Regions from separate parts of the Streptomyces sp. NPDC098101 genome, predicted to be linked through region 1. Evidence: riboswitches for the same ligand, from Rfam matches in the RefSeq annotation. Region 1 holds a riboswitch; each other region holds the start of a gene.
What was found. Region 1 has a riboswitch for cobalamin ahead of ACIQVI_RS18995 (CoA-acylating methylmalonate-semialdehyde dehydrogenase). Riboswitches for the same ligand answer to the same signal wherever they lie in the genome.
Positions count from the first base shown of each region.

Region 2: linked by a shared signal. The riboswitch ahead of ACIQVI_RS05580 (CbtB-domain containing protein) and the one ahead of ACIQVI_RS18995 (CoA-acylating methylmalonate-semialdehyde dehydrogenase) in region 1 are both predicted to bind cobalamin.
Region 3: linked by a shared signal. The riboswitch ahead of ACIQVI_RS04075 (prenyltransferase/squalene oxidase repeat-containing protein) and the one ahead of ACIQVI_RS18995 (CoA-acylating methylmalonate-semialdehyde dehydrogenase) in region 1 are both predicted to bind cobalamin.
Region 4: linked by a shared signal. The riboswitch ahead of ACIQVI_RS17190 (ribonucleoside-diphosphate reductase subunit alpha) and the one ahead of ACIQVI_RS18995 (CoA-acylating methylmalonate-semialdehyde dehydrogenase) in region 1 are both predicted to bind cobalamin.

Region 1 covers NZ_JBIWAS010000004.1:84,292-86,451, reverse strand. The annotation lists gene ACIQVI_RS18995 (CoA-acylating methylmalonate-semialdehyde dehydrogenase) at 1-1,200, opposite strand, end outside; cobalamin riboswitch at 1,411-1,596, opposite strand; gene ACIQVI_RS18990 (bifunctional 2-methylcitrate synthase/citrate synthase) at 1,657-2,160, opposite strand, start outside.
Region 2 covers NZ_JBIWAS010000001.1:1,365,899-1,368,058, reverse strand. The annotation lists gene ACIQVI_RS05590 (FecCD family ABC transporter permease) at 1-450, shown strand, start outside; gene ACIQVI_RS05585 (histidine phosphatase family protein) at 509-1,078, opposite strand; cobalamin riboswitch at 1,203-1,365, shown strand; gene ACIQVI_RS05580 (CbtB-domain containing protein) at 1,405-1,632, shown strand; gene ACIQVI_RS05575 (CbtA family protein) at 1,647-2,160, shown strand, end outside.
Region 3 covers NZ_JBIWAS010000001.1:1,012,759-1,014,918, forward strand. The annotation lists gene ACIQVI_RS04075 (prenyltransferase/squalene oxidase repeat-containing protein) at 1-1,134, opposite strand, end outside; cobalamin riboswitch at 1,272-1,425, opposite strand; gene ACIQVI_RS04080 (SMI1/KNR4 family protein) at 1,516-2,160, opposite strand, start outside.
Region 4 covers NZ_JBIWAS010000003.1:909,542-911,701, forward strand. The annotation lists gene ACIQVI_RS17190 (ribonucleoside-diphosphate reductase subunit alpha) at 1-1,202, opposite strand, end outside; cobalamin riboswitch at 1,333-1,473, opposite strand; gene ACIQVI_RS17195 (GNAT family N-acetyltransferase) at 1,523-2,032, opposite strand; gene mctP (monocarboxylate uptake permease MctP) at 2,113-2,160, opposite strand, start outside.

The DNA of each region.
Region 1 (2,160 bases):
CTCCTCGAAGTCGGCGGCGCGCACGACGCACAGCACCGGGCCGAAGATCTCCTCGCGGTGGATCCGCATGTCCGGGGTGACCCGGTCGAAGAGCGTGGCGCCCGCGAAGAAGCCGTCCTCGTGGCCGGGGAGGGTGAAGCCGCGCCCGTCGACGACGAGTTCGGCCCCCTCCTCCACGCCGATGTCGACGTAGCGGTCGACCCGCTCCAGGGCGTCCCGGCTCACCAGCGGCCCGAAGTCGGCCTCCGGGTCGTCGGAGCGGCCGATCCGGAGGGCGGCGACGCGCTCCTTGAGCGCGGCCACCAGCCGGTCGGCGGTCTCCTCGCCGACGGGCACGGCGACGGAGATCGCCATGCAGCGCTCGCCCGCCGAGCCGTAACCGGCCCCCACCAGGGCGTCGACGGCCTGGTCGAGGTCGGCGTCGGGCATCACGATCATGTGGTTCTTGGCGCCGCCGAAGCACTGGGCGCGCTTGCCGTGGGCGGCGGCCGTCGCGTAGATGTGCGCGGCGATCGGGGTGGAGCCGACGAAGCCGAGGGCCTGCACCCTGGGGTCTTCGAGGAGGGTGGTGACGGCCTCCTCGCCGCCGTTGACGACGTTGAGCACGCCCGCCGGGAGCCCCGCCTCCAGGAACAGCTCCGCGAGCCGGAGCGGCACGGACGGATCGCGTTCGGACGGCTTGAGGATGAAGGCGTTCCCGCAGGCCAGGGCGGGCGCGGCCTGCCACAGCGGAATCATCGCGGGGAAGTTGAACGGGGTGATGCCGGCGACGACGCCGAGCGGGCTGCGCAGGGAGTGCACGTCGATGCCTGTTCCGGCGTTGTCGGTGAACTCCCCCTTGAGGAGGTGGGGGATGCCCGCGGCGAACTCCACGACCTCAAGGCCGCGTTGCAGGTCGCCGTGGGCGTCCGCGACGGTCTTGCCGTGCTCGGCCGACAGCAGCCTCGCCAGCGTGTCGCGCTCGTCCTCGACGAGCTGGAGGAACCGCAGCAGCACGCGGGCGCGCCGCTGCGGGTTCCACGCGCCCCACTCGCGCTGGGCGGCGACCGCGTCCGCGATCGCGTGCTCGGTGTCGGCGCGGCCCGCGAGCGGGACGCGGGCCTGGACGGTGCCGGTGTTGGGGTCGTACACGTCGCCGAAGAGGCCCGACGTGCCGGCGGTGTGCTTTCCGCCGATGAAATGGGTGAGTTCACGGACCATGGGGGCCTGCTCTCGTCAGGTCGGATCCGGGGATGGCACGGCGGACCGCCGGCCGCACCGGGTGGGTGCGCCGAGGGGGAACGCCGTGGGACAGGGCGGCGCGGGGCCGCCGAAGAGCTAGGTGAGCGCGGGGGTCGCCGCTCGCTCCGCCGGATCACCAGGGTCGTGGGTACGGACCGGTGCCATGCGTGTCTGCTCCATCCTCGTGGACAACACGGAACGTTCCGCGGCCGGTATCCTGACTCCCGGATCCCCGCGTGCCGCCCGCCTTCCCGACAGACCTCGTCAGTGACGTGTGGACGGCGGCACGCTCCCCGGTCACAGTGGCGGGACCGTGCCGGATTCACACCGGCTTCCCTGCACCGCGGACCTTGTGCCACGAACATATAGTTGGACGTCCTAGTAAGTCCACCCCCTCATCCCGCCGGCGGGGCGTGTCGGACCGGCCGGCCCCCCTCACGAGGCCAGGGGCACCGCCCGCTGCTCCCTCCCCTCGTACGAGGCCAGGGGCCTGATCAGGGAGTTGTGGGCGAGCTGTTCCGTGATGTGCGCGGTCCAGCCGGTGATCCGGGACATCACGAACAGGGGCGTGAAGGCGGCCACGTCGAAGCCCATGAGGTGATAGGCCAGGCCCGCCGGATAGTCCAGGTTGGGATGGATGCCCTTGCGGTCCGCCACGGCGCGCCGCAGGGCCGTGTGCAGGGCGGCGAGCCGGGCCGTGTCCGGGTCGGCGGCGCGGGCCACGAGCCGGTCCAGGGCCGCCCGCATGATCGGCACGCGGGAGTCGCCGTGCTTGTAGACCCGGTGGCCGAAACCCATGATCTTCCGCCCGGACGCCAGCGCCCCGTCGAGCCACTCCCCGGCCCGCTCCGGTTCCCCGATCTCGTGCAGCATGTGCATCACGGCCTCGTTGGCCCCGCCGTGCAGCGGGCCCTTGAGGGCGCCGATCGCCGCGGTGAC
Region 2 (2,160 bases), on a different contig from region 1:
GGCAGTCTCTCGGCCCGCTCCTGGGACGACGCGACGGTCATCTGGGCGGTGCTGCTCGTCTGCCTGCCCCTGGCGGCGCTCCTCGCGCGGCCGCTGAGCATCGGTGAGATGGGCGACGACCTCTCCACCGGTCTGGGCGCCCGCCCGGACCGGACCGCGACGGCGGCGGTCGCCCTGTCGATCGTCCTGTCGGCGGGCGCGGTCAGCGTGGCCGGTCCGATCGCCTTCGTCTCCCTGACGGCGCCGCAGATCGCCAAGCGGGTCACCCGCAGCGGCGGGCCGCAGCTCGTCATGTCGGCCCTGCTCGGCGCCCTGCTCCTGGTCCTCGCGGACCTCGCGGCCCAGCAGCTGCCGTTCTTCGACGACCTGCCGGTCGGCCTGTACACGATGGCCGTCGGCGGGGTGTACCTGGGCTATCTGCTGCTGCGGGAGTGGAAGCGGCCCGTCTGAGGCGGGTACGGCGGGGAGGGGGAGGACCACCGGGTGATCCTCCCCCTCCCCGTTTGCGTCATCCGGTGAACGGCTCGCCGACGCGCAGGTTCCAGCGCCCGCTCCGGCCGCTGAGGTGGACGGCCGTCAGGGGGCGGACGTCCAGGCGCCGGGCGGTCGCGTCCGGCGCCCCGAGGGCGTGGACCGTCGCCGCGCGGACGACGTCGGGTTCGACGACGGCCGTGACGCGCCCCGACCCCTCCCGGAGCGCGTCGAGCCAGGCCCCGACCCGGACGCGCAGGTCGCGCAGGGACTCCCCGCCGTGCGGCGCGGCCTCCGGGTCGGACAGCCAGGCTGCCAGCCCGGCCTCCTCGGCGGCGGCGACGTCTTCGAGGGTCCTCCCCCGCCACCGGCCCATGGCGCAGCCGGCCAGGCCCGGCGCCGGCTCGGCCCGCAGGCCGAGGGCCCGGGCGGTGCCGAGGCAGCGCGCGGACGGCGAGGCGTACGCGCGCGTGGCGGGGTCCACGGCGGCCGCGAGGGCTTCGGCGCGGGCACGTCCCGCCGGGTCGAGGGGGCCGTCGTCGTCGAACCGGACCTCGCGCAGCGCGTCGTTCGTGGCGGGCGGGACGAGGGTCAGCCGGACTGTCATCGGGATCCTTCTCGGTCGGCGCCGGCACGGGGCGGCGGAGCGGTCCCCCGTACGGTACGGGCCCCGGGGAAGCGGGCGTTCCGCCCGGGGGCGCGCGGAAGGTGATCCAGGCCTCACGCCCTTAACAATGTCCACGTCACGCGGTACCGTCAGGCGACATTTGAACAGCGTGACGACGGCGATACGGAAGTCCGGTGGGAACCCGGCACGGTCGCGCCACTGTGTGCCGAGGCCTTCCCGGGCAAGGGGGGCCGCGGCGAGTCAGACCCGTGGACCGTCGTCCTGCACCACCGTTTGGGACGCGCGTTCCCGCAGGAGGTTTCATCATGGCCGAGGCTGCCGTCTCCGCTGCCGTTTCCCCCCCTTCCGTCGCCGTACCGGCTCCGCTGCCCGTGCGGGCCGTGCTGCCCTGGGCCTTCTTCGTCGGCCTCCTCGCGCTGATCGCCCTGTACTTCGTGGGCGCCGAGCAGGGTGCCACCTCCCTCTTCGCGGGTTCCGACGTGCACGAGTGGGTGCACGACGGGCGCCACCTGCTCGGCTTCCCCTGCCACTGAGAGGCGATCAGCACATGCACGCCTCGACTGTGAGAACCCTGTTGATCCGCGGCATGATCGCGGGTCTGATAGCCGGTCTGTTCGCCTTCGCCGTGGCCTACGTCGGCGGTGAGCCCTCCGTGGACGGCTCCATCGCCGTGGAGGAGGCCCAGGCCGCCCAGGAGGCGGCCCACGCCGGGCACGGCGGCGCGGAGGCCGAGGAAGAGGAGGAGGTGGTCAGCCGCTCCGCGCAGTCCACCTTCGGCCTGGCCACCGGCGTCCTCGTCTACGGAGTGGCGCTGGGCGGCGTCGCCGCGCTCGCCTTCTCCTTCGCGCTCGGCCGCATCGGCCGGTTCAGCCCGCGGGCCACCGCGGCGCTGACCGCCGCCGCGGCCTTCACCACCGTCTACCTGGTGCCGTTCCTGAAGTACCCGGCGACGCCGCCGGCCGTCGGCAACCCCGACACCATCGGGAAGCGCACCACCCTGTTCTTCCTGATGATCCTGCTCAGCGTGCTGCTCGGCGTCGGCGCGGTGATCCTCGGCCGCC
Region 3 (2,160 bases), on a different contig from region 1:
GCCGATCTTCGCGAGCGGGACCTGCGCCAGCGCGAGCACCGCCTGCGCCGTGGAGCGGCGCCACTGGTCGCGCTGGAACTCGCCGATGCCGTCGGCCCGCGCCCCGGCCAGCGCGTCGTCGTCGTAGGCGAGGGCGCCGGCCTCCGCCGAGGCGGCACCCCCGTCGGCGGCGGTGATCCGGCGGGCCTCGATCCAGTCGGCCGCCTTGTCGGCCTCCGCCTGGTGACCCGTCGCCGCCAGCGCCTGGCCGCCGAGGCCCGTGCTGTTGGCGTTGGGGAAGGAGGTCGGCCCCGAACCGGTCAGGGAACCGTCCTCGTGCTGCACCTCCGCCAGCCAGTCGCCGCCCTTCTTCGCCGCCTCCGCGGCGCCCGGGGCGCCGTCCTCGGCGGCGGCGAGCAGCGCCTGCACGGCCATGGAGGTGGAGTCCGGGTCGAGCACCGCGGCGTCGCCCTCGGCGTCGCAGTCGCCGGTGACCTCGACGCCGTCGCCGCCGAAGCCGTGGGGGTAGAGGCGGAACCCGCCGGCCGCGCACTGCTGGTCGATCAGGAAGTCGACGGCGCTCTGCGGCACGTCACCGCTGCGCGCGAGGCCGAGCACCGCCAGGGACTGGCCGAAGGTGTTGCTGCTGTCGCCGCCCTCGACGACCTTGTCCTTCAGCCGGCCCTCCTCCAGCCCTTTCTCCGGGCCGGCGAGGAGGTCGAGCGTCTCCCGGCGCAGGTCGTACGCGCCGAACGCGCTCGGGTCCTCCCCGGAGATCACGGCCGCGTACAGGAGCTTGGCGGTGGCGCCGGAGATCCGCTGGCCGGGCTCTCCCCAGGTGTCGTAGCTGTTGTAGTCGCGGACGTGCGCCTTGAGCGTGTCGACGACCTCGTCCGCCGCCGCCTCGTCGACGCCCGTCGCCTCGAGGGCGATGAGGGTGTCGACGGTCAGCCCCCAGTCGTACATGCCGGGGGAGAAGCCGGGTATCGCGCCGCCGTCGAGTTCGCCCGCCTGCCAGCGGGCGGCGGCCGCGGCCGCGTCCTCCCTCGGAGCGGCGGCGGCGCCGGGGCTGAGGGCGATCGCGCCGACGGCGAAGAACGAGCCGCAGACGCCGAGCACGGCAGCGAGCTTGACCGGTGGTCTGACGCCGACCATGGCACAGATCCCTTCGACAAGGGGTCGGCAACAGCCTCCCGGGCCTTGTCGCAGGAAGGGGCCGCGCGCGGTCGTGGACGATCGCGTCGGATTCCAGAGGCAGTTACCGGGCTCCGCGCTGCAGACCATGACAGTGAGAAGCAGTTCACCCACGCCATGGGCATTCCGACTCGCGGCAAGTGGTGCTCCGCCGCTCACGGTTGCAGGTCAGCGCCGGATTCGCACCGGCTTCCCCCATCGCGTGGGCATTGAGTTGTCGTCCGCTCACGAGCGGAACGGCCGCATCCTATGTACGGACACACGAAACTCGCCAGCCGTGCCCGGTGCGTTTCACGCCACATCCGCCCCTTACCCCCGCCGCCCCCGTTCGACGGCGGTACGTCAGCCGGCCAGGTCCGCGGCGAGGTCGTCGCGCCAGCGCGCGGACAGCCGCCGGTTCAGGACCGTGGCCGCCGCGTCCGGCAGGGGCAGCAGCAGGAACTCGCGCAGTGCCCCGGCCGCCGAGTCCCGTACGGCCCACGCGGCGAGGTCGGCCCCGGTGACGGGCGCCGGGTCCGCTCCGCGCCGGGCCGCGTCCAGCAGCCCCCGTGCGGCCCGGGTCTCCGCCGCGAGGGTCCTCATCCGCAGGTCGAGGGCCCCGTCGGCCGGGAGGTCCACCGGCTCGTTCCGGAGGATCCGCTCCAGCGCCCGCGCGATCTCCGGGTGGGCGTCGGCGCCGGTCTCGGACGCCAGCCGGGCGAGCTGGGCCGCCATCGCGGAGCGCAACCGCTCCGGGGGCGTCCGGTCGACGAGCCCGGCGAGGTCGACGTCACGCACCGAGGAGACCGGGTGCCGCTCCGGCGGGAGGTCGTCGAGGACCGGCAGCAGCAGCGCGCTCGCCAGCGGCTCGTCGCCGTCCGCCGCCGGATCCCAGACGATGCCGTACTCCGCCACCGGGCCGGCCAGCAGCCGGGCGTACGCGGCCGTGGAGCCGGGCCAGGGGTCGACGCCGATCCTCTGCCACTGCTGCCCGCCGGGTCCGAGCAG
Region 4 (2,160 bases), on a different contig from region 1:
GTCCGCATCATCCGGCCGTACAGGTCGCGGGCCGGCATCGTCTTGCGGGCCAGGCCGGCCGCCTCGGCCTTGCGGTAGGCGGCGTCGAACTCCTCGCCCCACAGGTCCACGAGCTCGGGCACGTCCGAGGGGGAGAACAGCGACCACTCGGCGTCGGCGTTCACGCGGCGCATGAACTCGTCCGGGATCCAGTGCGCCAGGTTCAGGTTGTGCGTGCGGCGCTGGTCCTCGCCCGTGTTGTCGCGGAGCTCCAGGAACTCCTCGATGTCCGCGTGCCAGGTCTCCAGGTAGACGGCGGCGGCGCCCTTGCGGCGGCCGCCCTGGTTCACGGCGGCGACGGAGGCGTCGAGGGTCTTCAGGAACGGCACGATGCCGTTGGAGTGCCCGTTGGTGCCGCGGATCAGCGAACCGCGGGCGCGGATGCGGGAGTACGAGAGGCCGATGCCGCCCGCGTGCTTCGAGAGGCGCGCGACCTGGTGGTAGCGGTCGTAGATGGAGTCCAGCTCGTCCTGCGGGGAGTCCAGGAGGTAGCAGGAGGACATCTGCGGGTGGCGGGTGCCGGAGTTGAAGAGCGTGGGGGAGGACGGCAGGTAGTCCAGTCGGCTCATCAGGCGGTACAGCGCGGCCACCTCGTCGAGCGCGCGGACGCTCTCGTCCTCGGCCAGGCCGCAGGCCACGCGCAGCATGAAGTGCTGCGGGGTCTCGATCACCTTGCGGGTGATCGGGTGGCGCAGCAGGTAGCGCGAGTAGAGGGTGCGCAGGCCGAAGTAGCCGAAGCGGTCGTCGCCGGCCCGGTCGATCGTGGCGTCGAGGCGGTCGGCGTGCAGCGCGACGAACTCGGCGGTGCGGTCGGCGATCAGGCCCTCGTGGTGCCCGACGGCGACCGAGGAGGAGAAGTTCACCGAGCCCTGGGAGGCGGCCTCGTCCGCGATGGTGATGGTGAGGAGCCGGGCGGCGAGCCGGGAGTACGCCGGGTCCTCGGCGATCAGGCCGGCGGCCGCCTCGGTGGCCAGCTCGCGCAGCTCCGCCTCGTCCGCGGCGGCGCTGCGGCCGCGGAGCGCGGCGGCGGCGACCCGGCCGGGGTCGGTGTCGGGGAGATCGGCGGTGAGGTCGGTCAGGGTCCGCAGCAGTACGGTCCCGGGGCCGTCGCTCTCGACCGCGGAAGCCTCGGCCGAAGCCGGATCGGCGGGCGCGATGGTCACGTGGGGGCTCTCCCTCGCTCGGCTCGGGGCCTCGGCGGGGGAAGGGCGGACGGGCGGGCGTCCACGCACGACGCACCGCGTCCACCGGCCCACTCCGCGAGGCCCGGACGTCTGTGGCACCCGGAACGGAAGGACCGGGCGCGCTGTCGGCAGGTGTTCGGACTCACTCCGGACGAAACCGCACGAAGTACACCGTTGCGGGACAGTTCCGGATTCGCGCCGGATTCCCCTGCGTCGACAGCGAGGACGAGCATACATGTGGGGGGCGCCGCTCGTGGCACCCCCCACATGTTGTGTCGCCCCCTGGACGGGACTTGGGCTCAGAACTCCAGGGAGTAGGTGCGCAGAGAGTGATCGGGGATCGGCTCCCAGTCCCGGTGAGGGGTGCGGACGAAGCCCATCCGCTCGTAGATCCGGTGCGCCGCGACCATCTCCGCGCCCGTGGAGAGCACGATCCTGGCGCACCCCGGGAGGGCCCTCGCCCGGTCGACACAGGCCCGTACGAGCGCCTCCCCGACGCCCCGGCCGCGGGCCTCCCGGGCGACCGCGAGCATCCGGAACTCGGCCTCGCCGGGCACGGCGATGTCGGCCCACGGGGTGCCGCCGCGGGCGAAGGTCACCCCGCCGACGATCCGCCCCGCCGCGTCCCCGGTGTCCTCCGCGACGAGGACCTCGCTCTCCCGGGCCCGGCGCGCCGTGTCCCGCAGCACCGCCAGGTAGGAGTCGTCCGCCCCGTGCGCCAGCAGCCCGTCGTCCAGATAGGTGCGCCCGGTCAGCTCGCCGAGCACCTCGTACTCCTCGGGCCGTACCGCCCTGATCGTGAAGTCCATGGGGGAAAGTGTGCCCGCCGGGAACGCGACGGGGCCCGGGGCCTCCTGGCGGAGGTCCCGGGCCCTGCGTGCCGGTGGCGTCAGTGGGTGGGGACGGTGACCTTCTCCATCTCGGTCTTCACGCCCGG